DNA from 2 places in the Arthrobacter sp. FW305-BF8 genome. Region 1 is predicted to be linked to the other one. Evidence: riboswitches for the same ligand, from Rfam matches in the RefSeq annotation. Region 1 holds a riboswitch; the other holds the start of a gene.
The links. Region 1 has a riboswitch for glycine ahead of gcvP (aminomethyl-transferring glycine dehydrogenase). Riboswitches for the same ligand answer to the same signal wherever they lie in the genome.

Region 1 (4,416 bases):
TCGGCGTCGTAGACCCCGTGCGTGGACGGGTAGGTGATCATGATGCAGGACAGGGCGTCCTTGTGTGCCTCGATCTTGGCGTACAGATCGGCGTGGTCGATGGTGCCGTCGGCGGCGGTGGCCACCACCACGACCTTCATGCCGGCCAGCACCGCGGAGGCCGCGTTGGTGCCGTGGGCCGAGGCCGGGATCAGGCAGATGTTGCGCTGGTCATCACCGCGGGACAGGTGGTAGCCGCGGATGGCCAGCAGCCCGGCGAGCTCGCCCTGCGAGCCGGCGTTCGGCTGGATGGACACCTGGTCATAGCCGGTGATCTCGGCGAGGTCGGCTTCCAGACCATCGATCAGTTCGCGCCAGCCCTCGGTCTGGGAATCCGGTGCGAACGGGTGGATCGAGGCGAACTCCGGCCAGGAAATGGCTTCCATCTCGGCCGTGGCATTCAGCTTCATGGTGCAGGAGCCCAGCGGGATCATGGTGCGGTCCAGCGCCAGGTCGCGGTCGGAGAGCTTGCGGATGTAGCGCAGCAGCTGGGTCTCGGAGCGGTGCGTGTTGAACACCGGGTGCTGCAGGTACGCGGAGGAACGCTCGACCGCGGCATCCAGGGCGAAACTGCCCGTGGACCCCACTGACGTGGCACCAAAGACAGCAAGAACGTCAGCAACGATGGCCGGCGTCGTGGTTTCATCGGTGGAGATGCCGACGCTGTCGGCGTCGATGCTGCGGAGGTTGATGCCCTTCTCTTCGGCGGCGGCGATGATGCCGGCGGCCTTGCCCGGGACGGAAACCGTCACGGTGTCGAAGAAGCTGGGGTGCAGGACGTCCAGCCCGGCGGCCTTAAGCGAGGCGGCCAGGGTCTTGGCATGGCCGTGTGCGGTTTCGGCGATCGCCTTCAGGCCTTCCGGTCCGTGGTAGACGGCGTAGAAGGAGGACACGATGGCCAGCAGCGCCTGCGCAGTGCAGATGTTGGAGGTGGCCTTCTCGCGGCGGATGTGCTGCTCGCGGGTCTGCAGCGCGAGGCGGTAGGCAGGAGTGCCGGCGTTGTCCTTGGAGACGCCCACGAGGCGGCCGGGAAGGGAGCGTTCAAGGCCCTTCTGCACGGCCATGTACGCGGCGTGCGGTCCGCCGTAGAACAGCGGGACGCCCAGGCGCTGGGCGGAGCCGACGGCGATGTCCGCACCCTGCTCGCCAGGAGGTGTGATGAGCGTCAGAGCCAGCAGGTCGGCGGCCACCGTGACCAGGGCGCCGCGTTCCTTGGCGGCGGCGATGACCCCGGTGTGGTCGAAGACGCGGCCGGAGACGCCGGGCTGCTGGAGGACGACGCCGTTGATGTCGCCGTCGGGAAGTCCCTTGGACAGGTCGGCGACCTCGACCTCGAAGCCAAGCGCCTCGGCGCGGCCCTTGACGATCGCGATGGTCTGCGGCAGGGAGTCGGCATCCAGGACGGTCTTGCCGTCCTTGGCGTCCTTGTTTTTGTTGGCCCGGCGCATCAGCAGTACGGCCTCGGCCACCGCCGTTGCTTCATCCAGCAGCGACGCGTTGGCGATCGGCAGGCCTACCAGGTCCTGGACCATGGTCTGGAAGTTCAGCAGGGCCTCGAGGCGGCCCTGGGAAATCTCCGGCTGGTACGGCGTGTACGCGGTGTACCAGGCGGGCGCTTCGAGGATGTTGCGGCGGATCACCGGCGGCGTGACGGTGTCGTAGTAGCCCTGGCCGATCATCTGGACGGCGGTCTTGTTCTTGGCCGCGAGCTTCCGGAGTTCGGCGAGGGTTTCGACTTCGCTCAGCGCGGCGGAGAGCTCGAGCGGGGAGTCCTGCCGGATGTCTTTCGGCACTGCCGTGTCAACCAGTGCATCGACTGTCTCGTAGCCGACGGCCTTGAGCATGGCTTCGACGTCGGCCTGCCGGCGGGCACCGATATGCCGGTCGACGAAGGAGGCGGAGGCTGAATCTACGGTCAAAAGGAACTCCATAACTAAGGGCGCAGGGTACGCCACAGTGATTCGGGTTCCTCCCCGCTCTGTATTGGACCTGAGAGTTTCCGCGACGCTTGTCTATGGCGTCGCTTGCACCGTCGGTGAGCACAGCATGCCCTGAACCGTCCGCGCGGTGGCGGAACATTCAATGCGGGCAGCCTGCTGCTTTCCAGAGTTGCCTTGCCGCGGCGGTACATGGGCCTGAGAGATTCCTGGGGAGGTTTTGCTCCTACGGCGCCTGCTTGTACCTACTTGCAGGACTCTCCCGCCGCAGATCAAAGGCATATTCAGTTGAGCGGTGACAGCTGTCACAGAGGCCATTCTCCTACGCCGGGATCGCGTCTGCAAACTGTGGCGGCGTGGGCTGGCCCACCCCCGGCGCGCAACTACCCGCGCAGCCGGCTTACCCCCGCAGCCGGTCGAGGGCCGCAAGAAGGCTTTCGACGTCGGCCGCGGTCTCCGACGGCGTCGCGGCCGGGCCGATGGACAGCATGGCGTTGAAGTACAGCCCGTCCCCCATATAGAGGACGGCCTTCGCGAGGCCAGGTCCGACGTCGCGGGCAATCTCGTCGAGCCACCGCTGCTGGATATGGGCGAACCGGCGCCGGGTCTCCTCGTGCGCCACCTCGGCGAGCCTGGTGGCGGCCACGATCGCACGGTCGAGCGGGGTGTCCGCCCAGACGGACGATTTGATGAAGTAGGCGGCAGCACCCTCTGGAGCCGCCGCCATGGCCTGGGCATCCGCCTCCGCGAACTCGTCCAGCCTGTCCAGCAGGACACTGATCAGCGCTTCCTTGTTCGGAAAGTGATACAGCAGCCCGCCCTTGGACACGCCAGCGCGGGCGGCCACGGCGTCAAGTGTGGCGGCACGCTCCCCCACCTCGATCAGCAGGGATTCAAACGCATCGAGCACTGCGCCGCGGGCGACCGGTTTTCTGGGCATGGCTTCCATCATGCCCCTTCGCAGCGGGAGATCTGTAACTATACCGTCCAGACGGTATAGTTAACTTATGACCATGAACCCAGCCCTTCCCCGGGAGCGCACACCTGCCGCCCAGGCGTCCGGCGGTGGCGGCGCGCGCGACTGGCTTGCCCTTGCCCTGCTGATGTTCCCTGTCCTCCTGGTGGCCGTGGACAACACCGCGCTGACGTTCGCCCTTCCCGCGGTCGCCCGCACCCTGGACCCCTCGGGCGTGCAGCTGTTGTGGATAGTGGACGCCTACGCCCTTGTCCTGGCCGGACTTCTCGTCGCCATGGGTAGCCTTGGCGACAGGATCGGGCGCCGCCGGCTGCTGCTGGTCGGCATTTCGGGATTTGCGGCGGTCTCAGCGGCATCAGCCTTCGCCCCGAGCGCCGAATGGCTCATTGCAGGCCGCGCGGCCATGGGATTCTTCGGTGCCATGCTCATGCCCTCCACGCTGTCCCTGATCCGCAACATCTTCCGGGAGCCCGGCAGGCGGAGGCTGGCGGTGGCCATCTGGGCTGCCGGGTTCTCCGGCGGCGCCGCGCTGGGGCCGATCTTCGGCGGCTGGCTGGTGGAGCACTTCTGGTGGGGCGCCGTCCTGCTCGTGGCCGTACCGATCATGCTGCCGCCGCTGGTCTTCGGCCGCTTCCTCATACCTGAGTCCAAGGACCCCAGCCCGGGACGGGTGGACGGGCCAAGCATTGCACTGTCCATGCTGACCATGGTGCCGGTGGTCTATGGCATCAAGGAACTGGCCACCCACGGCCCCGGCGTGCAGTCCCTCGGAGTTCTGGCGTTTGGCCTGGGCATGGGTTTCGTGTTCGTCCGCCGGCAGCGGGCCCTCGCATCCCCGCTGCTGGACTTATCGCTGTTCAGGAACCGGGTGTTCAGCACTGCAATCACGGCCAACGTCCTGGCGCTGTTCTCCTACAACGGGTTCATCCTGTTTTTGGCCCAGCACCTGCAGCTGCTTGAAGGCATGTCGCCCTCGCAATCCGGCGCGGCGATGCTGCCTGCCCTTACGGCCATGGTGGTGGCGGGACTGCTGGTGGTTCCGCTGGTCCGGAAGGTCCGCCCCGGCTTCGTGGTGGCCGCGGGACTGGCGCTGAGCGCCACCGGTTACGCCCTCGTGGCGTTCGGGAATCACGACGCCGGTCCCACAGCACTGCTGGCCGCCCTCCTTATTCTGGCGCTGGGTGTGGGATCTGCCGAGACCATCTCGAACGACCTGATTCTCGGAGCGGTGCCCGCGGACAAGTCCGGAGCGGCCGCAGCGATCTCGGAGACCGGATACGAAGTGGGCTCACTCCTGGGCACAGCCATCCTGGGATCGATCCTGACCGCGTCATACCAGCAGCACCTCTCCCTGCCCGACGCTGTTGCCCAAACCATCCCGGCGGCCTCCGCAGACCAGGCCAGGGAAACCCTGGCCGGCGCCATGGAGCTGGTCGGGTCGCTGCCGGCCCCGGTGGCCGAGGG
Region 2 (4,416 bases), 810 kb from region 1:
TGGATGGCGTCGCAGACCTCGCGGACGTCGGCGTCGTAGACCCCGTGCGTGGACGGGTAGGTGATCATGATGCAGGACAGGGCGTCCTTGTGCGCCTCGATCTTGGCGTACAGGTCGGTGTGGTCGATGGTGCCGTCGGCGGCGGTGGCCACGACGACCACCTTCATGCCGGCCAGCACCGCGGAGGCCGCGTTGGTGCCGTGCGCCGAAGCCGGGATCAGGCAGATGTTGCGCTGGTCATCACCGCGGGACAGGTGGTAGCCGCGGATCGCCAGCAGCCCGGCGAGCTCGCCCTGCGAGCCGGCGTTCGGCTGGATGGACACCTGGTCGTACCCGGTGATCTCGGCGAGGTCCGCTTCCAGACCATCGATCAGTTCGCGCCAGCCCTCGGTCTGGGAATCCGGGGCGAACGGGTGGATCGATGCGAACTCCGGCCAGGAAATGGCTTCCATCTCTGCCGTGGCATTCAGCTTCATGGTGCAGGAGCCCAGCGGGATCATGGTGCGGTCCAGCGCCAGGTCGCGGTCGGAGAGCTTGCGGATGTAGCGCAGCAGCTGGGTTTCGGAGCGGTGCGTGTTGAACACCGGGTGCTCCAGGTAACCGGAGGTGCGCAGTACGGCTTCGGGGAGTTCAAATCCCGCTGCGTCCCCTACGGGACCGGCGCCGAAGGCGACGGCCACGGCGGACAGCACCTCCGCCGTCGTCGTCTCATCAATGGAGACGCCAACGGTGTCCGCATCGATGAGGCGCAGGTTGATCCCCCGGGCCTCCGCGGCGGTGATGACCTTGTGGGCTTTGCCGGGCACCCGCACAGTGAGGGTGTCGAAGAAGGAGTCGCTGACCAGTTCACGGCCCGCCGTCTTGAGCGCGGTGGCGAGGACGCGGGCGTTGTTGTGGACGGTCTCGGCGATTGCCTTCAGGCCGTCGGGGCCATGGTAAACGGCGTAGAAGGAAGACACGATGGCCAGCAGCGCCTGGGCGGTGCAGATATTGGACGTCGCCTTCTCCCGGCGGATGTGCTGCTCGCGGGTCTGGAGGGCCAGCCGGTAGGCGGGCGCGCCAGCGTTGTCCTTGGAGACGCCGACGATGCGGCCCGGGAGCGTGCGCTCCATGCCGGCCCGCACCGCCATGTAGGCGGCATGCGGGCCGCCGAAGAACAGCGGAACCCCGAGGCGCTGGGCGGTTCCGACGGCGATGTCGGCGCCCTGCTCGCCCGGAGGCGTGATCAGGGTCAGAGCCAGCAGGTCGGCGGCCACCGTGACCAAGGCGCCGCGTTCCTTGGCGGCGGCGATGACCCCGGTGTGGTCGAAGACGCGGCCCGAAACGCCGGGCTGCTGGAGGACGACGCCGTTGATGTCGCCGTCGGGAAGTCCCTTGGACAGGTCGGCGACCTCCACTTCGAAGCCGAGGGCTTCGGCGCGGCCCAGCACGATCGCGATGGTCTGGGGGAGGCAGTCGGAGTCCAGGACCGTCTTGCCGTCCTTGGCCTGCTTGTTCTTGTTGGCCCGGCGCATGAGCAGCACAGCCTCGGCCACCGCCGTCGCTTCATCCAGCAGCGACGCGTTGGCGACCGGCAGCGCGGTCAGGTCCTGGACCATGGTCTGGAAGTTCAGCAGCGCCTCCAGCCGGCCCTGCGAGATCTCCGGCTGGTACGGGGTGTACGCGGTGTACCAGGCCGGGGCTTCAAGGATGTTGCGGCGGATCACCGGCGGGGTGACGGTGTCGTAGTAACCCTGGCCGATCATCTGCACGGCGGTCTTGTTCTTGGCGGCCAGGCGGCGAAGCTCCGCCAGGACCTCAACTTCGCTCAGGGCGGCGGTGAGCAGCAGGGGGTTCTCCTGGCGGATGGACGCCGGAACGGCGGTATCCACAAGGCCGTCGACAGTGTCATAGCCGACAGTCTTGAGCATGGTGTCGATATCGGCCTTGCGCCGGGCGCCGATATGCCGGTCAGCGAAGGTTGATGGAAGAGATTGAATCGTCATGAGGAACTCCAGGTCTGGCCGGCCACGGGTGGCACGGCATGGATTGGGTTCCTCCCCGCTCTGTATTGGACCTGAGAGATTCCGCGGACATGATTCTCCGCTTGCACCGTCGGTGAGCCCGGTTACCCGAACTGCTTTCCAGAGTTGCCTAGCCGCGGCGGTACGGGGGCCTGAGAGATTCCTGGGGAGGATTTGCTCCTACGGCGCCTGCCCGGTGAATGACTGGGAGGACTCTCCCGCCACGGTTCGAAAGGCTATGAAGATGTGGGGTGATTCGGCTCACAGGTTACGGGACAATTCCGCCCAGACCAAATCGGAGGTCCCCGTTTGACATTTCTTCGTGACGGAGACCACACTGATCCGGTGGCCAGCGGGGCTGCACTGACCGGCCCGGGCCGGCAAGACGGCCGCCGCCGGCACACATACATTTTTTCAAATAACTGAAAATGCTTACGATCTGCGGCGGGAGAGCCCTGCCGGTACGTTCAGCAGGCGCCGTAGGAGCAAACCCTCCCCAGGAAACTCTCAGGCCCACGTACCGCCGCGGCGAGGCAACTCTGGAAAGCAGGCAGGCACGTCCTGTCTCACCGACGGTGCAAGCGGAAGACCATGTCCGCGGAATCTCTCAGGTCCAAGACAGAGTGGGGAGGAACCGAATCAGTGTGGCTATTTGCCACTTGAACGATGGAGTTCCTTATGACGATTCATCCCCCTGCCTCCCCAGCCGGTTCCTCAGCCGGTGAGGCTCCCCGCCTGGAGCGGCAGCTGAGCAACCGGCACATCCAGCTGATCGCCATCGGCGGTGCCATTGGCACGGGCCTGTTTATGGGCTCCGGCAAAACCATTTCCGCGGCCGGCCCGTCCGTGATCTTCGTGTACATGATCATCGGTTTCATGCTCTTTTTCGTCATGCGGGCCATGGGCGAGCTGCTGCTGAGCAACCTGAACTACAAGTCCTTCAGCGATTTCGCCGCCGACCTGCTGGGGCCGTGGGCGGGGTTCTTCACCGGATGGACCTACTGGTTCTGCTGGGTGATCACAGGAATTGCGGACGTCATCGCCATTGCCGGGTACTCCCGCGAGCTCTGGCCGGGATTGCCCCTCTGGATCCCGGGCCTGGCCACCGTGGCCATCCTGTTGCTGCTGAATCTCACCACAGTCAAGGCATTCGGTGAAACCGAATTCTGGTTCGCCCTCATCAAAATCATCGCCATCGCCGCCCTGATCATCGTGGGCATGTTCATGATCTTCAGTGGTTTCCAGAGCGACGCCGGACAGGCAAGCTTCACCAACCTGTGGAGCCATGGGGGCTTCTTCCCCAATGAATTCATGGGTTTTGTGGCCGGCTTCCAGATCGCTGTGTTCGCTTTTGTGGGCATCGAACTGGTGGGCACCACGGCCGCAGAGGCCAAGAACCCGGAGAAGAACCTTCCCAAGGCCATCAACTCCATCCCGATCCGTGTACTGCTCTTCTACGTGGGTGCCCTCATCATCCTGATGTCCGTCACGCCCTGGACCCAGTTCGCCGCCGGCCACAGCCCGTTCATTGCGATGTTCTCGCTGGCCGGACTCGGGGCCGCCGCCACGGTGGTCAACCTCGTGGTGCTGACCTCGGCGATGTCCTCGGCCAACTCCGGAATCTACTCCACCTCCCGCATGGTCTACGGCTTGGCCCAGGAAGGCGACGCGCCCGCCGCGTTCGGCAGCCTGTCCCGCCGCAAGGTACCCAACAACGCCCTGTTCCTGTCCTGCGTGCTTCTGCTCTCCGGCGTAGTGCTCATGTACGCCGGCCAGGACGTCGGCAAGGCGTTCGACATGGTCACCACCGTTTCGGCCGTCTGCTTCGTTTTCGTCTGGTCGATCATCCTCGCCAGCTACATCGCCTTCCGGCGCCGCCGCCCGCACCTGCACACGGCCTCAAAGTTCAAGATGCCGGGAGGCATCCCCATGGTGTGGGTGGTCTTCGCGTTCTTCGCCTTCGTGCTGTGGACTCTGACCACCCAGCCCGACACCCTGACCGCACTGCTGGTCACCCCTGTCTGGTTCGTCCTGCTCGGTGCGGCCTGGCTGGTTCTGCGCCGCCGGCCCGCGCACCTGGCCCGCTACGCAGCCTTCCAGGATGAACTCCAGGCTGAGGAGACCGCCGCCCGCGAGCATGCGAGCCGGCGTCTCGAGGAGAAGGAAAGCGTCAAGTGATGATCAGGACAGAGGAAAGGCCGACGGCGGCGGGCCGGGCCCGCGGGCCCCAGGATCCCGCTGCCGGCGGGGAGTTCGTGCTCACCTTCCACTGCCCGGACTCGCTGGGAATCGTCCAGTCGGTCGCGGATTTCCTGCTCAGGCAGGAGTGCTACATCGTTGACCTCAAGCAGTTCGGCGACCGCACCGCCGGGCACTTCTTCATGAGGGTCCACTTCGCCTCGACGAGTGACGC

Region 2: it holds a riboswitch for glycine, as region 1 does, so the genes downstream of both, gcvP (aminomethyl-transferring glycine dehydrogenase) here and gcvP (aminomethyl-transferring glycine dehydrogenase) in region 1, are expected to answer to the same signal.

The regions. Positions count from the first base shown of each region.
Region 1 is NZ_CP084561.1:1,107,593-1,112,008, reverse strand. It holds gene gcvP (aminomethyl-transferring glycine dehydrogenase) at 1-1,970, opposite strand, end outside; glycine riboswitch at 2,153-2,251, opposite strand; gene LFT45_RS04965 (TetR/AcrR family transcriptional regulator) at 2,377-2,916, opposite strand; gene LFT45_RS04960 (MFS transporter) at 2,990-4,416, shown strand, end outside.
Region 2 is NZ_CP084561.1:300,879-305,294, forward strand. It holds gene gcvP (aminomethyl-transferring glycine dehydrogenase) at 1-1,985, opposite strand, end outside; glycine riboswitch at 2,134-2,234, opposite strand; glycine riboswitch at 2,439-2,536, shown strand; gene cycA (D-serine/D-alanine/glycine transporter) at 2,682-4,181, shown strand; gene purU (formyltetrahydrofolate deformylase) at 4,181-4,416, shown strand, end outside.